Regions from separate parts of the Streptomyces sp. GB4-14 genome, predicted to be linked through region 3. Evidence: riboswitches for the same ligand, from Rfam matches in the RefSeq annotation. Region 3 holds a riboswitch; each other region holds the start of a gene.
What was found. Region 3 has a riboswitch for cobalamin ahead of ELQ39_RS05310 (ABC transporter substrate-binding protein). Riboswitches for the same ligand answer to the same signal wherever they lie in the genome.
Positions count from the first base shown of each region.

Region 1: it holds a riboswitch for cobalamin, as region 3 does, so the genes downstream of both, ELQ39_RS06850 (energy-coupling factor ABC transporter permease) here and ELQ39_RS05310 (ABC transporter substrate-binding protein) in region 3, are expected to answer to the same signal.
Region 2: it holds a riboswitch for cobalamin, as region 3 does, so the genes downstream of both, ELQ39_RS09935 (ribonucleoside-diphosphate reductase subunit alpha) here and ELQ39_RS05310 (ABC transporter substrate-binding protein) in region 3, are expected to answer to the same signal.

Region 1 is NZ_RZHO01000002.1:1,252,041-1,259,057, forward strand. It holds gene ELQ39_RS06835 (ABC transporter permease) at 1-701, opposite strand, end outside; gene ELQ39_RS06840 (ABC transporter permease) at 698-1,666, opposite strand; gene ELQ39_RS06845 (ABC transporter substrate-binding protein) at 1,687-3,279, opposite strand; cobalamin riboswitch at 3,471-3,653, shown strand; gene ELQ39_RS06850 (energy-coupling factor ABC transporter permease) at 3,684-4,394, shown strand; gene ELQ39_RS06855 (energy-coupling factor ABC transporter substrate-binding protein) at 4,391-4,762, shown strand; gene cbiQ (cobalt ECF transporter T component CbiQ) at 4,770-5,519, shown strand; gene ELQ39_RS06865 (ATP-binding cassette domain-containing protein) at 5,516-6,376, shown strand; gene ELQ39_RS06870 (hypothetical protein) at 6,392-6,907, opposite strand.
Region 2 is NZ_RZHO01000002.1:1,952,912-1,959,928, forward strand. It holds gene nagB (glucosamine-6-phosphate deaminase) at 1-193, shown strand, start outside; gene ELQ39_RS09915 (GntR family transcriptional regulator) at 350-1,114, shown strand; gene ELQ39_RS09920 (DUF3311 domain-containing protein) at 1,318-1,584, shown strand; gene mctP (monocarboxylate uptake permease MctP) at 1,581-3,209, shown strand; gene ELQ39_RS09930 (GNAT family N-acetyltransferase) at 3,288-3,791, shown strand; cobalamin riboswitch at 3,876-4,046, shown strand; gene ELQ39_RS09935 (ribonucleoside-diphosphate reductase subunit alpha) at 4,172-6,529, shown strand; gene ELQ39_RS09940 (ribonucleotide-diphosphate reductase subunit beta) at 6,586-7,017, shown strand, end outside.
Region 3 is NZ_RZHO01000002.1:891,032-898,048, forward strand. It holds gene ELQ39_RS05300 (DEAD/DEAH box helicase) at 1-878, opposite strand, end outside; gene ELQ39_RS05305 (cold-shock protein) at 1,227-1,430, opposite strand; cobalamin riboswitch at 2,018-2,138, shown strand; gene ELQ39_RS05310 (ABC transporter substrate-binding protein) at 2,247-3,212, shown strand; gene ELQ39_RS05315 (FecCD family ABC transporter permease) at 3,209-4,324, shown strand; gene ELQ39_RS05320 (ABC transporter ATP-binding protein) at 4,321-5,106, shown strand; gene ELQ39_RS05325 (glycoside hydrolase family 27 protein) at 5,225-6,871, opposite strand.

The DNA.
Region 1 (7,017 bases), 360 kb from region 3:
CCCAGGCCGAGGAAGGACAGGGCCGACTCGTGCCACATGGCGTGCGGGACCATCAGGACGGCGGCGAGACCGGCCTGCGGCAGCACGCCCGGCAGCAGGTGGCGTACCGTCACCCGCCACCGCGACGCCCCGCCGGAGACGGCCGCGTCGATGAAGGGCCGGGACCGCAGCGACAGCACCTCCGCGCGGACGATGCGCGCGGTGGACAGCCAGTGGGTGAGGGCGACGGAGATCACCACCGGCCAGACGCCCGGACGGAACATGGCCACGATGAAGATGCCGAGCAGCAGGTGCGGCACGGAGGACAGGGTGTCGACGAGGCGCATCACCAGGCGGTCGGCCCAGCCGCCCAGGGCGCCGGCGGCGGCCCCCACCGCCGTGCCGATGACCGTGGCGGTGAGTGCGGCCACCACGCCCACCAGCAGCGACACCCGCAGCCCGTAGACGCAGCGCAGCAGCAGGTCGCGGCCCACGTCGTCGGTGCCGAACGGGTGCGCCCAGCTGGGCGGTTCGAGCTTGGCGGCCAGGTCGACAGCCTGCTGGTCGAGCTGGACCAGCGGCGGGACGAGCAGCACCGCCAGCACGGTCACGGCGACCAGGGCGGCGCAGGCGCGCAACCGCAGGACGTGCGTGGAGCGGCGGGAGGTCCCGTGCGCGCGCCAGGCCGGCCTCACGTCCGCCGTGTCGGCGTCGGTCGTCACATCTCCTCCAGCTTCACCCTCGGGTCGATCAGCCCGTAGAGCAGGTCGGCGAGCAGGTTGCCGGCGAGGACCGCGGCGGTGGCGAGCGTGGTGAGCGCGGCGAGCAGCGGGAAGTCGACCGCCGTGGCCGCCTCCACCGTGGCCGAGGCGATGCCGGGCCAGCTGAAGACGGTCTCCACCAGGAGCGCCCCGGTGATGAGTTCCGGCACGCGGGAGCCGATGAGGGTGAGCACCGGCAGCAGCCCGGAGCGCAGGGCGTGGCCGAGCAGCACGGTGCGTTCGCTCAGGCCGCGCGCCCGCGCCCCGCGGACGGGGTCCTCCGCGAGCGCGTCGCCGACGCCCTGGCGGACGTAGAGCGTGAACCAGGGCAGTTGGGAGACGGCGAGGACACCGGCGGGGAGGACCAGGTGCTCGATCAGGCCGCCGAAGGTGACCCGGTCGCTGCCGGTGTCGGTGAGGCCGCCCGCCGGGAGGACGTCCAGCTGGAGGGCGAACAGCCACACCGCGAGCAGCGCGATCCAGAAGACCGGCGCGGCCTCCAGCACGTACGCGGCGGAGGTGACCGCGCGGTCCACGAGGGAGCCGGGGCGTCGGGCCGCGAGCACGCCGAGGACCGTGCCGAGCAGCACGGCCGCGGCGAACGCGACGGCGCACAACAGCGTGGACCACAGCAGCCGTTCGCCGATGACCTCGGCCACCGGCTGGCGCATCACCGCCGACTGGCCGAGGTCGCCGCCGAGGGCGGAGGTCAGCCAGTCCCACCAGCGGGCGGTGAACGGCCGGTCCACGCCGAGGTTCTCCCGCAGCCGGTCCAGGGTCTCCTGGTCGGCGCCGAGCGCTGCGGTGCCCGCGTACGCCTTCACGGGGTCGAACGGGGACGCCGCGGCGACGGCGAACACCCCGAACGTGACGACGAGGAGCACCGGCACGGCGTACAGCGCGCGGCGCGCCGTGAGCCGTGCCATGGGGCGCCAGAGGGCGTGGGTCATGGCGCGGGCTGCCAGTCCTCGACGTTCCACCAGGGTCCGGCGGCGAAGCCGTGCTCGTGGGGTTCCGTCTGGGTGGTGAGGCCCTTCCAGCGGTCGGCGAGCACGTACAGGTGGTCGATGTGGGTGAGGAAGGTGTAGCCGGGGTCCTTCACGAGGGCGCGCTGCAGGGCGTCGTAGGCGGCCTTGCGGGTCTCCGGGTCCTGGCTGCGGCGGCCTGTCTCCAGGGCGCGGTCGACGGCCGGGTTGTCGTAGTGGGCCATGTTGTTGAAGCCGTCGCCGGCGAGGGAGGAGTGCAGCATCGTGTAGAGCCCGAAGTCCGGGTCGCCGGTGCTGCCGAAGCCCGCGAGGACGGCGTCCCGGTGCATGCGGGGCTCGATGACCTCCCAGGTGGCGCTCTCCACCCGGACGTCGATGCCGGCCTTCTTGGCGTCGGAGGCGTAGGCGAGGGCGTGGTCCTGACGGACCTTGTCGCCGGAGGGGTAGTACAGCGTGAAGCGGGCGGGGCGGCCGTCCTTGGCGCGGATGCCGTCCTCGCCCTTCGTCCAGCCTGCGGCGTCGAGGATGCGGCCGGCCTCGGCGAGGTCGCGGGAGCGCTCGGTGTCCTCGGCGAACCAGGGGTCGTCGACGGGCAGGGGCCCGTAGGCGGGGCGGCCGGCGCCGTCGAGGATCTTGTCGACCATGGCCTGCCGGTCGACGGCGAGGTCGAGGGCGCGGCGGATCGCCGTGTCGCCGGTGACGGGGTTGCCGCTGGGAAGGGTGACGACGCGGACGTCGTAGGAGGTGGCCCGGTACGTCTTCTTGTCGTCGTCGCTCTTGAAGGTGGCGGCGAGGTTGGGCGGGAGGACCGCGCCGTCGAGGTCGCCGGAGCGGAGCCGGGTGGCGCGGACGTCGTCGTCGGCGACGATCGCCATGGTGAGTTTCTTCACCTTCGGGGCGCCGCCCCAGTAGTGCGGGTTGGCCTTGAAGGTGAGCTTCTCGCCCTTGCGCCAGTCGACGAGGACGTACGGTCCGGTGCCGACCGGCTCGGTGTTGAAGGGGCCGGTGTTGGGATCCTGCTCGCCTGCGACGTGCTCGGGGACGATCGGCAGCACCGTGCGGGCGGCGAACGGCGCGTAGGGGTGGTGGAGGGTGAAGACGACCGTGTCGTCGCCCACCGCCCGGACGTCCTTGACGGCCGCGAGTTCACTCTTGGCGGTGTTGTTGGTGCCGTCGTCGAGGACCGTGCGGTAGGTGAAGACGACGTCCCGCGCGGTCAGCGGCTTGCCGTCGCTGAACTTCACGCCCTCGCGCAGGGTGTACGTGTAGGTGCGTCCGCCGTCCGTGATCCGCGGAAGCGCCCTGGCCAGCGCGGGTTCCAGGGTCATGTCGGCGGTGCGGGCGAGGAGGCCGTCGAACAGCTTGGAGTTGCCGTCCTTGCCGTAGCCGAGGAGCGGGCTGAGGGTGTCGGGCTCGGTGGAGACGCCGATCACCACCGACTCGCCGGCCGCCGCGCCGTCCGCGGTGCCGGAGCCCGGCGCCGAGCAGGCGGAGACCGCCGCGGCCGTCGCCAGCACGGCGGCGGCGCCCCGTATGCGTCGTCGGGTCGTCATCGAACCTCACATCCCTGTTGCTGGAAAATAGCTCTTGCATATTAGTTGCAGGAAGACCTTGACCAGAACGGCGGCCCCCCAGTCGCCGGGGTTGCCGGGCCGCCCGAACGCGCAGGTGTGCGCCGGGGTCCGAGCCGCCGGGCGCCCTCCGCGCGCCCCCGCCGCCGCTTGTCACCGGGCCGCGACGGGGACTACTGTCACCACGCCTTGGTGACGGGAAATCGGTGCGATACCGGTGCGGCCCTCGCCACTGTGATCGGGAAGTCCGGCTCCGGCCCTCACGGGCAGCCACTGGGTCCTCAAGGACCCGGGAAGGCGGAGCACGGGCGGTGGTACCCGTCAGCCAGGAGACCGGCCAAGGCGCGTCAACCATCCACGAGGTGCTGGAGAGGGTCTGCTGAGCCATGCACATTGCCGAGGGTTTCCTGCCTCCGGCGCACGCGGTCGCCTGGGGCGTCGCGTCGGCGCCGTTCGTCGTCCACGGAGCCCGGTCGCTCATCCGTGACGTCAGAGAGCACCCCGAGAGCACGCTGCTGCTGGGCGCGTCGGGAGCGTTCACGTTCGTCCTTTCCGCGCTGAAACTGCCTTCCGTGACCGGGAGTTGCTCCCACCCCACCGGGACCGGGCTGGGCGCGATCCTGTTCCGGCCGCCGGTCATGGCGGTACTCGGGACCATCACCCTGCTGTTCCAGGCTCTGCTGCTCGCCCACGGAGGACTCACCACGCTCGGCGCCAACGTCTTCTCCATGGCGATCGTCGGCCCCTGGGCCGGGTACGCCGTCTACCGGCTGCTGCGCCGGTACGACGTGCCGCTGATGGGCGCGGTGTTCTGCGGCGCGTTCGTCGCCGACCTGTCGACGTACTGCGTGACCAGCGTCCAGCTCGCGCTGGCGTTCCCCGACCCGGGCAGCGGGTTCCTGGGCGCGCTGGGGAAGTTCGGCTCCATCTTCGCCGTCACGCAGATCCCGCTCGCGGTCAGCGAGGGGTTGCTGACGGTGCTGGTGATGCGCCTGCTGGTGCAGTCCAGCAAGGGCGAGCTGACCCGGCTCGGGGTGCTGGTCACCTCGGCGGCCGGGGGCAAGCGGGCCGAGTCGGCCGAGGCGGTGACCCGGTGAGCCGCAACGCGAAGATCAACACCCTGCTCCTGCTGCTCGTGGCCGCCCTCGCCGTGATCCCGCTGGCGCTGGGGCTCGGCGACCACAAGGAGGAACCGTTCACCGGGGCGGACGGCGAGGCGGAGACCGCGATCACCGAGATCGACCCGGACTACGAGCCGTGGTTCTCGCCGCTGTACGAACCGCCGTCCGGGGAGATCGAGTCGGCGCTGTTCGCCCTTCAGGCCGCGCTCGGCGCGGGGGTCCTGGCGTACTACTTCGGGTTGCGGCGCGGGCGCCGGCAGGGCGAGGCGCGGGCCCGTGAGCGGGCCGGCGCACAGGACGCGGACGCGGGTGTGCGCGGCGGCGCCGACGGCGGACGGGACTGACAGGCCCGTGCTGCCGATCGACGTGGCGGCGCACAGCAGCCGCTGGCGCCGCCGCCACCCCGTGGACAAGGCCGTCCTCGGTCTCGGTCTCACCGTCCTCGCGATCTCGCTGCCCCCGTGGCCGGGCGCCGCGCTGGTGCTGGTCACCGCGCTGGCGCTGCTGCTCGGCCCTGCGGGCGTGCCGGCCGGGCGGCTGTGGCGGGCCTACCGGGTGCCGCTGGGGTTCTGCGTCACCGGGGCGCTGACCCTGCTGGTGCGGGTGGGCGGACCCGGCGGTCTCGTGTCGCCCGCCCCCGACGGGCCACTGAGGGCCGGGGAGTTGCTGCTGCGCACCTCGGCGGCCTCGCTGGGCGTGCTGCTGTTCGCCTTCACCACGCCGATGTCGGACCTGCTGCCCCGCCTGGTGCGCGCCGGGGTGCCCGCGCCGCTCGTGGACGTGGCGCTGGTGACGTACCGGATGAGCTTCCTGCTGCTGGACTCCGTGCGCCGGGTGCACCGGGCACAGGCGGCGCGGCTCGGCCACACCACCCGTGCGGCGACCTGGCGTTCGCTCGGCGGTCTCGGGGCGACCGCGTTCGTGCGGTCCTTCGACCGCGCGGCGCGGCTGCAGACCGGACTCGCGGGCCGCGGCTACGACGGCGCCCTGCGCGTGCTGGTGCCGGAGGCCCGGGTGTCCGTCCGGTTCACGGCCGCCGGCGGGACGCTTCTTGCAGCGCTGGCCGCCCTCACCTTCGTACTGGAAAGGCCCCTGTCGTGAGCGGATCCGTGCTGGTGGCACTGCGGGACGTGTCGTTCGCGTACGAGGAAGGGCCGCCGGTGTTCACCGGGCTCGACTTCGAGGTGCACGAGGGAAGGGCGCTGGCCCTGCTGGGGCGCAACGGCTGCGGCAAGACCACGCTGATGCGGCTGCTGAGCGGCGGACTGCGGCCGCTAGGCGGTCGGTTGCTGCTGTCGGGCCGTGCGGTGCGGCACGACCGGAAGGGGCTGACGGCGCTGCGCACCACCGTGCAGCTGGTGGTGCAGGACCCGGACGACCAGTTGTTCGCGGCGTCCGTGGGGCAGGACGTGTCGTTCGGGCCGCTGAACCTGGGGCTGCCCGACGCGGAGGTGCGGGCGCGGGTGGCGGAGGCGCTGGAGGCGCTGGACATCACCGCGCTCGCCGACCGGCCCACGCATCTGCTGTCGTACGGGCAGCGGAAACGGACGGCGATCGCGGGCGCGGTCGCGATGCGGCCGCGGGTGCTGATCCTGGACGAGCCGACGGCGGGCCTCGATCCCGACGGCCAGGAACGGCTGCTGGCCACTCTGGACAGGCTTCGGGAGGGCGGCACGACGGTGGTGATGGCCACGCACGACGTGGATCTCGCCCTGCGCTGGGCCGACGACGCGGCGCTGCTCACCCCGTCGGGCGCCCACACCGGCCCGGCCCCGCAGATGCTGTCCCGGCGGGACCTCCTCACGGCGGCGGGGCTCAGGCTGCCGTGGGGCGTGGCGGCCGGCCTGCTCCTGCGGGCGCACGGTGTCCGGACGGGCGGGGGCGCCGGTCCCCGCACCCCGGAGGAGCTGGCGGCGCTGGCCGCCCTGCCGGAGTACGGGGACCGGAGTGCGGGCTAGAACCTCGACGAGGCGTCAGCAACCGCCGCAGTTGTAGTACGTGACGTCCCAGTGGTTGCCCTCGTCGGCGTAGATGTTGCCCGAGCCGGACCGCCACTGCTGGGCCCCGTCTCCGCGCACGCCGATGTAGGTGAAGGTGTTCTTGATGTAGTTTCCGACGCAGGTGGTCTTGGAGTAGTCGAGCTTGTAGCCGTTCCAGTGCGAGTACGTGCCGGAGGCGTGCCCGGTCTCGGTGCCGCCGGTGATGTTCAGGGCGCAGCCGCTGGCCCGCTTCAGGGTCTGCGCGCCCTGGGCGGTGGCCAGGTTGAGCTGGTCGAAGGACGTGCAGGTGGACACGTTGCGGTTGGAGCAGCCTCCGGACGACGACCAGGTGATGCCGACCTGGCTGAACATGGAGGTCGCGGTGGCGTGGCTGATCTTGGTGACGGCGGCGGCCTCGCCTGCGGTGCCCATGACAACGGCACCGGGTGCGGCGACGAGAGCGAGGGCGGTCAGGAGCGAGCGGAGCTTCGGGGCCTTGGGGGTCTTCATGTGGGGGACCTTCCTGCTGAGGGGCCAGGGTTCGGGGGGGGAACTGCCGTGCAGGTGGGGCAGACAGATGATGCCCGGGGTCTACGCGCGTCCGCCAGAGGACGAAACGG
Region 2 (7,017 bases), 1.1 Mb from region 3:
CACCGGCGAGGGCAAGGCGGACGCGGTCGCCGCCACCGTCGAGGGCCCGGTCGCCGCGGTGTGCCCGGCGTCCGCGCTGCAACTGCACCCGCACGCCACCGTGGTGGTCGACGAGGCCGCCGCCTCCAAGCTGAAGCTCGCCGACTACTTCCGGCACACCTACGTCAACAAGCCGGAGTGGCAGGGCCTCTGACCACCGCCCGTGGTCTGGACCATCACTGGTCACAGGGGTATACAAAAGGGATCACGGAGCGTGCGGGGGTCCGCCCCCGCCGGAGCCGTGCCACGATGTCAGCCGTGGCCGACGGTCTGTCGGCCGCTTCGGCAGCCGGAGCCGGGAAGGCAGAGCATGAGCACCGACGTCAGCAGCGCGGAGAACGAGGGTGGGACCGCGGTCCGTACGGCGCGCGTGCCCAAGTACTACCGGCTGAAGAAACACCTGCTCGACATGACCGAGACCGCGCCCCCCGGCACGCCGGTCCCGCCCGAGCGCACGCTGGCGGCCGAGTTCGACACCTCCCGCACCACCGTGCGCCAGGCGCTTCAGGAACTGGTGGTCGAGGGCCGTCTGGAGCGGATCCAGGGCAAGGGCACCTTCGTCGCCAAGCCCAAGGTGTCCCAGGCGCTCCAGCTCACCTCTTACACCGAGGACATGCGCGCCCAGGGTCTGGAGCCGACCTCGCAGCTCCTCGACCTCGGGTACATCACGGCCGACGACCGGCTGGCCGGGCTGCTCGACATCACCGCCGGCGGCCGCGTGCTGCGCATCGAGCGGCTGCGCATGGCCAACGGCGAGCCCATGGCCATCGAGACGACCCACCTCAGCGCCAAGCGCTTCCCGGCGCTGCGCCGCAGCCTGACGAAGTACACCTCTCTCTACACGGCTCTCGCCGAGGTGTACGACGTGCATCTCGCCGAGGCGGAGGAGACCATCGAGACGTCCCTGGCCACGCCGCGCGAGGCGGGCCTGCTCGGGACCGACGTGGGCCTGCCGATGCTGATGCTGTCCCGGCACTCGCTCGACCGGGACGGGCAGCCCGTGGAGTGGGTGCGGTCGGTGTACCGGGGCGACCGGTACAAGTTCGTCGCGCGCCTCAAGCGCCCCCAGGACTGAGACCCGCACTCCGCCGGAGGGCCGGCCGCGGCACCGCGGATTCCGACAGACCGGGTGGTTGACAGGATTTTCGTTGCTGTTGCCTTGCGGTTGCGCTGCTGCTGCATACCGCCCCTCCTACAGGGGGTTACGACCGCCCCGGATCCTCACCTACATTGCCGCGAGCCAACGTCGGCGATCAGTGAGGGAACGGGAGCCGTCTGATGTCGCAAACCCCGCAAACAACACCAGGGCCGGTGGTGACGCCCGTGCGCGTCGTCATCGGCCTCTGTCTGCTCGCACCATTCGTCGCCATGCTGTGGGTCGGGTCCTACGCCAAGACCGACCCGGTGTTCATCGGCATCCCGTTCTTCTACTGGTACCAGATGCTGTGGGTGCTGATCTCGACCGCGCTGACGATGGTCGCGTACAAGCTCTGGCAGCGTGACCAGCGCGCCCGCACGGCCACGAAGGGCGGTGCGGAGCAGTGAACGACGGCGTGAACGGCGTGGCACTCGCCGTCTTCATCTTCTTCTTCCTGCTCGTCACCGTGATGGGCTTCCTGGCCGCGCGCTGGCGGAAGGCCGCGAACGAGCACACCCTCGACGAATGGGGCCTGGGCGGGCGCTCGTTCGGCACCTGGGTGACCTGGTTCCTGCTCGGCGGCGACCTGTACACCGCGTACACCTTCGTGGCCGTCCCGGCGGCCATCTACGCGGCGGGCGCGGCCGGCTTCTTCGCGGTGCCGTACACGATCCTCGTGTATCCGCTGATCTTCACCTTCCTGCCCCGGCTGTGGTCGGTGTCGCACAAGCACGGCTATGTGACGACCTCCGACTTCGTGCGCGGGCGGTTCGGCTCGAAGGGGCTGTCGCTGGCCGTCGCGGTCACCGGCATCCTGGCGACGATGCCGTACATCGCGCTGCAGCTGGTCGGCATCCAGGCCGTGCTGGACGTGATGGGCGTCGGCGGCGGCGAGAACACCAACTGGTTCATCAAGGACCTGCCGCTGCTGATCGCCTTCGGTGTGCTGGCCGCGTACACCTACTCGTCGGGTCTGCGGGCCCCCGCCCTGATCGCGTTCGTCAAGGACACGCTGATCTACCTCGTCATCGCGGTGGCGATCATCTACATCCCGATCAAGCTGGGCGGGTTCGACGAGATCTTCGCCTCCGCGCAGGAGGCGTACAGCGAGACCAACCCGGCCACGGGCGCCCCGCGCGGCGCCCTGGTGCCGGGCGAGGCGGGCCAGTGGACGTACGCCACGCTGGCGCTGGGCTCGGCGCTCGCGCTGTTCATGTACCCGCACTCGATCACCGCGACGCTGTCCTCGCGCAGCCGTGAGGTGATCCGCCGCAACACCACGATCCTGCCGCTGTACTCGCTGATGCTGGGCCTGCTGGCACTGCTCGGGTTCATGGCGATCGCGGCCGGGGTGAAGGTGCAGAACGGCCAGCTGGCCATCCCGCAGCTGTTCGAGAACATGTTCCCGGACTGGTTCGCCGGTGTGGCCTTCGCGGCGATCGGCATCGGTGCGCTGGTGCCGGCGGCGATCATGTCGATCGCGGCGGCGAACCTGTTCACCCGCAACATCTACAAGGACTTCATCAAGCCGGACGCGACGCCCAAGCAGGAGACCGCGGTCTCCAAAGTCGTGTCCCTGCTGGTGAAGGTGGGCGCGCTGGTCTTCGTCCTGACCATGGACAAGACGGTCGCGATCAACTTCCAGCTGCTGGGCGGCATCTGGATCCTGCAGACCTTCCCGGCGCTGGTGGGCGGCCTGTTCACCCGCTGGTTCCACCGCTGGGCGCTGATCGGCGGCTGGGCGGTCGGCATGATCTACGGCACGGTCGCCGCGTACGGGGTGGCGTCGCCGACGCAGAAGCACTTCGGCGGCTCCGCCAAGGAGATCCCGGGCATCGGGGAGATCGGCTACATCGGTCTCACCGCCTTCGTGATCAACGTGCTGGTCACGGTCGTCCTGACCTTCGTCATGCGGGCGGTCAAGGCGCCGGAGGGCGTGGACGAGACCAAGCCGCAGGACTACACGGCGGACGCCGGCGACCCGGGCGTGCAGGTGGAGCTCCCGCCGGCCACGGCGGGCAGCGCGCACTGACGCCGCCGAGCACAGGGCAGCGGGCCGCCGGTGGAAAACCGGCGGCCCGTTGCCGTCCGCGTGCGGCAGACTCCCCGCATGGACATCGTCATCCGGCCGGTGACCGCCGGCGAGCACGCGGAACTCGGTGAGATCACCGCGCAGGCCTATCTCGGCGACGGGCTGCTGGACTTCGGGGAGTCCGACGCCTACCTGGGCGAGCTGCGGGACGTGGCGAAGCGGGCGGCGGCCGCCGAGGTGCTGGTCGCCGTGGCGGACGGCGCGCTGCTGGGCGGGGTCACCTTCGTGCCGGGTCCCGGACCCATGGCCGACCTCGCGGAGCCCGGCGAGGCGGAGATACGGATGCTGGCGGTCTCCCCCGCCCACCGCGGCCGGGGCGCCGGCGAGGCCCTGGTGCGCGCCTGTGCCGACCGGGCGCGGGCACTCGGCCGCAGGCGGACGGTGCTGTCCACGCAGCGCACGATGCACTCCGCGCACCGGGTGTACGAGCGGCTGGGCTTCACGCGCAACCCCGCGCGGGACTGGAACCCGCTGCCGGAGCTGGACGACATCATGCTGCTCGTCTACGAGCTGACGCTCTGACAGCCGGGGCCCCTCTCCACCCGGCGCCCGGCCTCCGGTGCGGCACGACTCTTCCGCGCGGCACCACCCTAACTCCTCCGCGACACAACATATGGGTCCGTCGGCGGCACCCGACACAAGATGTATGCTCATGCTCGCTGTCGCCGCAGGGGAATCCGGTGCGAATCCGGAACTGTCCCGCAACGGTGTACCCATGCCTGCCCACGGGCGCGCACGGGAGTCAGTCCGAGGACCTGCCGACAGTGCGCCCGGCCCTTCCGGTCCGGGTGCCCTGACGTCCGGGCCTCGCGGAATGGGCCGGTGGACGCGACGCCGCGTGCGTTCGTGTGCTGCCCCCTGCGCTCTTCGAGGCCCCCGTGCCGAGCGAGGGAGAGCCCCACGTGACCATCGCGCCAGCCGATCCGGCTTCAGCGACCCGCGTGACCGAGGAGAGCGACGGCCCCGGGGCCGCGCTGCTGCGGACCCTGACCCAGCTGACCGCCGACCTGCCCGACGCCGACCCCGGCCGGGTTGCCGCCGCCGCGCTGCGCGGCCGGTCCGCCGCCGCCGACGAGGCTGAGCTGCGGGACCTGGCCACCGAGGCGGCGGCCGGGCTGATCTCCGAGGACCCCGCCTACTCCCGGCTCGCCGCCCGGCTCCTCACCCTCGGCATCCGTGCCGAGGCCGCCTCGCAGGGCGTCACCTCGTTCACCGGCTCGGTGGCCGCAGGGCACCGGGAGGGCCTGATCGGCGACCGGACCGCCGCGTTCGTCCGGCTGCACGCGGCCCGGCTCGACACGCTGATCGACACGGACGCCGACGACCGGTTCGGCTACTTCGGGCTGCGCACCCTGCACAGCCGCTACCTGCTGCGCCACCCGGTCACCCGCAAGGTGGTCGAGACGCCCCAGCACTTCCTGCTGCGGGTCGCCTGCGGGCTCGCCGAGGACGAGAGCGAGCGGGCGCTGGAGGAGGTCGCCGCGCTGTACGGGCTGATGAGCCGGCTGGACTACCTGCCCTCCTCCCCCACGCTGTTCAACTCCGGCACCCGCCACCCGCAGATGTCGTCCTGCTACCTGCTGGACTCCCCCAAGGACGAGCTGGACTCCCTCTACGAGCGCTACCACCAGGTCGCCCGCCTCTCGAAGCACGCCGGCGGCATCGGCCTGTCGTTCTCCCGCATCCGTTCCCGGGGCTCGCTGATCCGCGGCACCAACGGGCACTCCAACGGCATCGTCCCGTTCCTGAAGACGCTGGACGCCTCGGTCGCCGCCGTGAACCAGGGCGGCCGGCGCAAGGGCGCGGCCGCGGTCTACCTGGAGACCTGGCACGCGGACATCGAGGAGTTCCTCGAACTGCGCGACAACACCGGTGAGGACGCCCGCCGTACGCACAACCTGAACCTGGCGCACTGGGTGCCGGACGAGTTCATGCGCCGGGTCGCCGACGACGCGCAGTGGTCGCTGTTCTCCCCGGTGGACGTGCCCGAGCTGGTCGACCTGTGGGGCGAGGAGTTCGACGCGGCCTACCGCGCCGCCGAGGCGAAGGGCCTGGCGCGCAGGACGCTCCCGGCGCGCGAGCTGTACGGCCGGATGATGCGCACCCTCGCCCAGACCGGCAACGGCTGGATGACCTTCAAGGACACCGCCAACCGCACCGCCAACCAGACCGCCGAGCCGGGCCACGTCGTCCACTCCTCCAACCTGTGCACGGAGATCCTGGAGGTCACCGACGACGGGGAGACGGCGGTCTGCAACCTCGGCTCGGTCAACCTCGCGGCCTTCGCGGGAGCGGACGGCATGGACTGGGAGCGCCTGGACGCGGCGGTCCGCACCGCCGTGACGTTCCTGGACCGCGTGGTCGACATCAACTTCTACCCGACCGAGGAGGCGTCCCGGTCCAACAGCCGCTGGCGCCCGGTGGGTCTGGGCGTGATGGGGCTGCAGGACGTGTTCTTCCGGCTCCGGATGCCGTTCGACTCCCCCGAGGCGAAGGCGCTGTCCACCCGGATCGCCGAGCGCATCATGCTCACCGCGTACGAGACGTCCGCCGGCCTGGCCGAGCGGCACGGCCCGCTGCCCGCCTGGGAGAGGACCCGTACCGCCCGGGGCGTGCTGCACCCCGACCACTACGGCGTCGAGCTCGCCTGGCCGGAGCGCTGGGACGCGCTGCGGACCCGGATCGCCGCGACGGGTCTGCGCAACGCGCTGCTGCTGGCGATCGCGCCCACCGCGACCATCGCGTCCATCGCCGGCGTGTACGAGTGCATCGAGCCGCAGGTGTCCAACCTGTTCAAGCGCGAGACGCTGTCCGGGGAGTTCCTCCAGGTCAACTCGTATCTGGTGGAGGACCTCAAGCGGCTCGGCGTGTGGGACGCCCGCACCCGTGAGGCGCTGCGGGAGGCGGGCGGCTCGGTGCAGGACTTCGCGTGGATCCCCGAGGACGTACGGCGGCTGTACCGCACGGCGTGGGAGATCCCGCAGCGCGGCCTGATCGACATGGCCGCCGCCCGCACCCCGTTCCTGGACCAGGGGCAGTCGCTCAACCTGTTCCTGGAGACGCCGACCATCGGGAAGCTCTCCTCGATGTACGCCTACGCCTGGAAGCAGGGGCTGAAGACCACCTACTACCTGCGCTCCCGCCCGGCGACCCGGATCGCCCGGGCGGCCCGCGCCGCCGTCCCCGTCCAGCAGCCGGCCGATCCCGAGGCCGTCGCCTGCTCTCTCGAGAACCCCGAATCCTGCGAGGCCTGCCAGTGACCACCAGCACGACCAAGAACCTGCTCGACCCCGGCTTCGAGCTGACCCTGCGCCCCATGCGCTACCCGGACTTCTACGAGCGCTACCGGGACGCGATCAAGAACACCTGGCACGTCGAGGAGGTGGACCTGCACTCGGACGTCGCCGACCTGGCGAAGCTGACGCCAGAGGAGCAGCATCTGATCGGCCGGCTCGTGGCGTTCTTCGCCACCGGCGACTCGATCGTGGCGAACAACCTGGTGCTGACGCTGTACAAGCACATCAACTCGCCCGAGGCGCGGCTGTACCTGTCGCGGCAGTTGTTCGAGGAGGCCGTGCACGTCCAGTTCTACCTGACCCTGCTGGACACCTACCTGCCCGATCCGGACGACCGGGCGGCGGCCTTCGCGGCCGTGGAGAACATCCCCTCCATCCGGGAGAAGGCCGAGTTCTGCTTCCGGTGGATGGACTCGGTGGAGGAGATCGACCGGCTGGAGTCGAAGGCCGAC
Region 3 (7,017 bases):
TGAATGTGGAGCACGTGGTGCTCCATCGTCGTGACCGCGCCGGCCGAGGGGTCGACGGAGTGCACGACGGGGTCGCTGAGGTAGCGGCGCACCAGCAGGTCGACGTTGCGGTCGAGAGTGGCGGAGAACAGCATGCGCTGGCCTTCGGGGCGGACCTGGTCGAGGAGGGCGGTGACCTGCGGCATGAAGCCCATGTCGGCCATCTGGTCGGCCTCGTCGAGGACGGTGACGGACACCTGGTTCAGTCGGCAGTCGCCACGGTCGATGAGGTCTTTGAGGCGTCCCGGCGTGGCGACGACGACCTCGGCACCGGCGCGCAGCGCGCTCGCCTGGCGGCCGATCGGCATTCCGCCCACCACCGTGGCCAGCCGCAGCCTCACGGAGCGGGCGTACGGAGCGAGCGCGTCGGTGACCTGCTGCGCCAGCTCACGCGTGGGTACGAGGATCAGCCCCAGCGGCTGTCCGGCCTCGGCGCGCTGCCCGGCCGTACGGGCCAGCACCGCCAGGCCGAAAGCGAGGGTCTTACCGGAGCCGGTGCGGCCACGGCCCAGTACGTCCCGGCCGGCGAGGGAATTCGGCAGGGTCGCGGCCTGGATCGGGAAGGGTACGGTCACGCCTTGCCAGTTGAGCGCGCCCAGCAGTGCCCGGGGCATGTCGAGATCGGCGAAGCCCTCCGCGGCGGGGAGCGCGGGAGTGTTCGTCCCGGGCAGCGCGAACTCCCCCTGGGCCGCGGCGGGCCGGCGGCCGTAACCGTAGGAGCGGCTCGGCCCGCCGGAGCGGCTCCTGGCCGACGAACCGAATCGGCTGCCGCCCTTTCCGGATTCGGCGCTGCCGTCACGGGTACGGGTGGAGCGGCCGTTCGTGCGTGTGCGGTTCATGCGGAACCTTCCTCGATGCGGCACATATCAAGGAATTCCCGCAGCGATCAGCAGCACAGGGAATTGCAAGAATGGACCGGTGGAATGCGTCAGCGAATTCGGCCGACGAAAAGACCCTGTGGGCACAGGCGCTGGAATGAGTGGCGCGAAGCGGACGCAATGGTCGGGCGTCCGCCATGATGAAGTGATGATGGGATGCGTGCACCCCTGAGAGATGCCCCGTATGCGGTGAGCCCACGGGTTTCCTGGTTGTCGTCCGCAGGCGAGGCCACTGCGGGAAAATGCGAGCAGCTGGGGCCCGCACCCCGAAGGACGCGGGCCCCAGCTACGGCTACGCGACAGTCAGCGTCAGGCGAGAACGATGTTCTCGGCCGTCGGGCCCTTCTGGCCCTGCGCGATGTCGAAGGTCACCTTCTGGCCCTCCAGCAGCTCACGGAAGCCCTGGGCGGCAATGTTCGAGTAGTGGGCGAACACATCAGCGCCGCCACCGTCCTGCTCGATGAAGCCGAAGCCCTTTTCCGCGTTGAACCACTTCACAGTACCAGCAGCCATGTCGTTTCTCCTTTGGGGCAGTGCATCGGGATCCGCACTGCGCGGACCCCGTGTCGCCGCGATGATCACCCCGCCGGAAAAACACCGGATAACAAAAGTGCTTCCAGCGGCACAGGCGCCGCCCGGAGGCACGTGAAGTTTTGGGAACCACAACTGCAACTGAGATCGACAGTAGCACGCCGAAGCAGCCTGTGTACGGTGAAGAATCCCACCCCACGTAATGCGGTAGAGAATCTGTCTGCCTGTCCCGTTGAAACCTCGACTCGCGGGCACAGATTTTGACCCGGCCGGAGCGCAACATTTCGGGAAGTCGGGGCGCGCCCGGGGTAAGGGCTGTTCCCGGAAGATGGTGCGGGCGGGTGTGGAGGCCAGGGTGGCTCCGGCAAGCGTCACGGCCCGTCTCCGGCGCACGCACGGAGGCGCGCGCAGGTGCGGACAGCGCGGCGTCGCCGCGGCTGGACAGCTGTTCCCGCAGGGCGGGGCCGGGCGGCACTGCCGGCGGGCTGGGCGTGCGGCCGGGGTTGTACGCCCTTTTGCCGTCGGCTCGGGGGACCGTAGGATCACTTGGTCATCGCCGCGACGGGAGACAGGAAGCCGGTGCGAATCCGGCACGGTCCCGCCACTGTGACCGGGGAGCGCCCCTCCGACATGCCACTGCGCGCCGCGCGGGAAGGCGGAGGGAACGTCGATCCGGGAGTCAGGACACTGGTCCGTCGCGGGCCCGTCCCGAGGAGCGCGGACTCCAGGAGGCTTCACGTGTCCCCTTCGTTCACCCCTGCCCGCACGCGCGGGGTCCTTCGTGGCACGGCCGCTGCCATGGCTCTTTCGTCCATGTTGCTGACCACCGGCTGTGATTCGTCCGACGCGAGCGGCGGGGACGCGAAGGCCACCGCGGCCGTGCCCGCGGGCTTCCCGGTCACCATCGCCAACTGCGGCGTCAGGACGACGTACGACAAGCCGCCGTCGCGGGCGGTCACCATCCACCAGCACCCAGCGGAACTCATGCTCGCCCTCGGTCTGAAGGACCGCATGGTCGGCACGGCCTTCCCCGACTCCGCCGTCCTGCCCGAGCTGAAGAAGGATTACGAGGCGATCCCCGAACTGGCGAAGAAGGAACCGTCGTTCGAGAGGGTCCTGGACGCCGAACCCGACTTCGTCTACGGCGGCTACGGCAGCGCCTTCGCCGAGAACGAAGGCCGCTCCCGCAAGGCGTTCGCCGACGCCGGCATCGACACCCACCTCAACCGCGAGTACTGCGGCGAGAAGCGGGTGACGATGAACGACACCTACGACGAGATCCGCACCATCGGCAAGATCTTCGGCGTGCCCGGCCGTGCGGACGAGCTGGTCGCCGCCCTGCAGGCACGGGTCGGCAAGACCGTCACCGCCGTCAAGGGCATGCCCCAGGTGTCCGTCTTCGTCTACGACAGCGGTGACAAGAGCGCCTTCACCGCGGGCGGCAAGAGCCTGGGCACCGAACTGATCCGGCTGGCAGGCGGCGAGAACGTCTTCGCCGACCTCGACGACGTCTTCGGCGACGTCTCCTGGGAGCAGGTCGTCGAGCGCAAGCCCGAGGTCATCGCCATCTACGACTACGCCGGCGCCGGTAGCGTCGAGGAGAAGAAGGAGTTCCTGCTCTCCCAGCCCGCGCTCGCCGGCGTACCCGCCGTCAGGAACAAGCGGTTCGTCGTCCTGCCGCTGACCGCCACCCTGGTCGGCATCCGCTCGGCCTACGCGGTCGAGGACCTGGCCCGCGGACTGCACCCCGAGAGCTTCCGGTGACGCAGGCCGCCACCGGCACGTCCACTGAGCGGACGGTTCACCAGTGGAAGGGCACCGGGGCAGGAACAGGCCGAACGCGGTCGGCCGTCACGCTGCCGGTCCTCGCCGCGTTGCTCGGCGTCTCCGTGACGGCGGGCCTCGCGATCGGCTCCGTGCATGTACCGCCGGGCCAGGTGTGGGGCATCGTGACGCACGCGCTGGGTGCCGACTGGCAGGAGCCGGACTGGTCACGGGCCCGGGAGACCATCGTGGTGGACGTGCGGGCGCCGCGGGTGCTGCTCGGGGCGGTCACCGGCGCCGGCCTGGCGGTGATCGGCACCGCGCTGCAGGCTCTCGTGCGCAACCCGCTCGCCGAGCCGTATCTGCTGGGCGTCTCCTCGGGGGCGTCGCTCGGCGCAGTCTCGGTGATCGTGTTCGGGGTCACCCTCTTCGGGCCGTTCTCCCTGTCGGTGGCCGCGTTCCTGGGCGCCCTGGGCGCGCTCCTGCTCGTGTACGCCACCGCCCGCACCGGCGGACGCATCACCTCGTCGCGGCTGGTGCTGTCCGGGGTGGCGATCGCGGCGGTGCTCACCGCGGTCCTCGATCTGCTGCTGCTCACCACCGACCGGGGCAACGAAACCCGCGCGGTCCTCGCCTGGACCCTCGGGGGCCTCGGCGGTGTCAACTGGGGCACGCTGTGGCTGCCGAGCACGGCCCTGCTGCTCGGTGTCGGCGTCCTCATGGCGCAGGCCCGCAATCTGAACCTGCTGCTGGCAGGCGAGGAGGCGGCGACCACGTTGGGGCTGGACGTGGCCCGCTTCCGCGCCCGGCTGTTCGTCGTGCTCTCCCTTGTCACGGGCGTGCTGGTCGCGGCGGCCGGACCGATCGGCTTCGTCGGCCTGATGATGCCCCACATCGTGCGCCTGTTCGTCGGCGGCGACCACCGCCGGGTCCTGCCGACGGCGGCACTCGGCGGAGCGGTCTTCCTCGTCTGGGCCGACATCGCCGCCCGGACGATCGCCGCACCGATGGAGATACCCGTCGGCGTCCTCACGGCCCTGTGCGGTGGCCCCTTCTTCCTGTGGCTGATGCGCCGGGACGCCCGGCGCGGCACCGATCGAGGAGTGGCATGACCGCGAGCGAACTGAGCGTCGACGGTGTCACGCTCACCGCCGGAGCCCGCCACCTGGTGCGCGACGTCTCCCTGACCGCCCGCCCGGGCGAGACCATCGGGCTCGTGGGCCCCAACGGCAGCGGAAAGTCCAGCCTTCTGCGCACCGTCTACCGCGTCCTGCGCCCCGACACCGGCCAGGTCCGGGTCGACGGGGGCGACGCCTGGTCGATGCCTGTGCGGCACATGGCCCGCACCGTGGCGGCGGTGGTCCAGGACTCGGCAGCCGACTTCGACCTCGCCGTCCGTGAGGTCGTCGCCATGGGCCGCACCCCGCACAAGCGTCTCCTCGCCGGCGACACCCCCGAGGACGCCGACCTCATCGACTCCGCACTCCGCGCGGTCGACGCCGCCCACCTGGCCGACCGTCCCTTCGACCGGCTCTCCGGCGGCGAGCGACAGCGCGTCCTCATCGCGCGCGCCCTCGCCCAGCAGCCCACCCTCCTGGTCCTCGACGAACCCACCAACCACCTCGACATCCGGCACCAACTGTCCGTACTCGGCGTCCTGCGGCGCCTGCCCTCAACCGTGCTGCTCGCCCTGCACGACCTCAACCTCGCCGCCTACTACTGCGACCGCCTCTACGTCCTGCACGACGGTGAGGTCACCGCCTCGGGACCGCCCGCCGAGATCCTCACCCCGCGGCTCCTGGCCGAGGTCTACGGAGTGGCGGCGGAAGTCGCCACCCATCCGCGCACGGGCGCCCCGCAGGTGACGTTCCTCCCCGAAGAGCCGCGCGGCTGAAGGGCCCACCCGGCACCGTCGGCGTCGACGGGCAGGGCTTGCGCACTGGATGCGGCAGCCGTGCGGGAGGCCGTGGCCGGGGTGCTGTCGCTCCGGCCACGGCCCGGTGCCGTGTCGCTCAGGCGCGGGTCCACTTCTGGTTGGCCTGGCCGTTGCAGGTCCACAGCACCAGCGGGGTCCCGTTGGCGGCGCCGGCCCCGTTGGCGTCGAGGCACAGTCCGGAGTGGACGTTGCGGATCGAGCCGTCGGAGCCGACGGTCCACTTCTGGTTGTTCTGGCCGTTGCAGGGCCAGGTGATGACACGGGTGCCGTTGGCGGTGCCCTGGTCGTAGGCGTCCAGGCACTTGTCGCCGTAGACGCGGATCTCGCCGCCCGCCCATGTGGTCCACAGCTGGTTGGCGGCCGTGTGGCAGTCCCAGAGCAGAGTCGCGGCACCGGCGGCCGTGGAGGCGTTGTCCACGTCCACGCAGCGGCCGGAGGCGTTGCCCCGCAGGCGTGAGGTGGTGGCGGCCAGGGGGCTGCCGCCGCTCACCCGGTACACGGCGACGCCGTGCGCGGGGACGCTCGCCGAGATCTGCCCGGACGTGCTCGACGTGCCGCCGGTCCACAGATCGGTGAGGGTGAAGGGCCCTCCGCCCAGACCGATCTGGGCGGCCGTCGTGGTGACCGTCGCCGCGCTCCCGCCCCGGTTGAACAGCCCCACCGCGACCGAACCGTCCGCCAGGGGCTTGGCGAACACCTCGATGTCGCCGTCGTCGCGCACCCTGCGTCCGCCCGCGCCCAGGGAGTCCTGGTTCACCGCCAGCAGACGCGGGTTGCGCAGGATGGCGCTGACGTCGGCGGACATCGTGCGGATGTCGTTGCCGGCCATCAGCGGGGCACTCATCAGCGCCCACAGGGCGAAGTGGGAGCGGGACTCGGTCAGCGACAGGCCGGGGCGGCCGACGACCAGCATGTCGGGGTCGTTCCAGTGCCCCGGGCCGGACTGTGCGGCCAGCGGCGCATTGACGTCCAGGACGTTGCCGACGCCCATCGGGTAGCTGTTGGTGTTGCCGTTCTGCCAGATGTCGAGCAGGTCCTCGGTCGTCCGCCACAGGTCGGCGACCTCGCCCCAGTTGTACGTGGACCCCGTGATGGCGTGGAAGCTGTTGGGGTTGATGCTGTAGACGATCGGCCGGCCGGTGGCGCGCAGGGCGTCACGCATCAGTGTGAACCGCGCGACCTGCTCGTCACGCGTGCCGCTCGAGGAACACCAGTCGTACTTGAGGTAGTCGACCCCCCACGATGCGAACGTGGCGGCGTCCTGGACCTCGTGGCCTCTGCTGCCCGTGGAGCCGGGGTAAGTGCCCACCGTCTGCGCGCAGGTGCGCTCGCCGGGCACCTGGTAGATGCCGAACTTCAGGCCCTTGCTGTGGATGTAGTCCCCGAGGGCCTTCATCCCGCTCGGGAACTTGGTCGGGTTGGCCCGCAGGTTGCCCTGCGCGTCGCGCTGCGGGTCGAACCAGCAGTCGTCGACCACGACGTACCGGTAACCGGCGTCCCGCATGCCCGAGGACACCATGGCATCGGCGGCCTGCCGGACCTGGGCCTCGGTGATTCCGCACCCGAAGCTGTTCCAGCTGTTCCACCCCAGCGGCGGGGTGAGCGCCGGACTGCCCGGCGCGGCCGTGGCGGTGGACTGCGCCGAGGCCGTCACGGACGCGGTCACCGTCAGCGCGGCGGCCGTGAGGAGGCGGAACAGTCGTCCGCGTAATCGTCTGGGCAACGGGACTCCTTCGACGGGAGGGGGAAGGAATGGTTCGAAATTTCGATCGCCGTTCGGAACTTTCGGACGCCCCACGGATACTAAAGAGACGGCCGCGACTGTCAACACCTCCCTGAGAAGCAGGAGGTGTCGCCTCCGCACCAGAC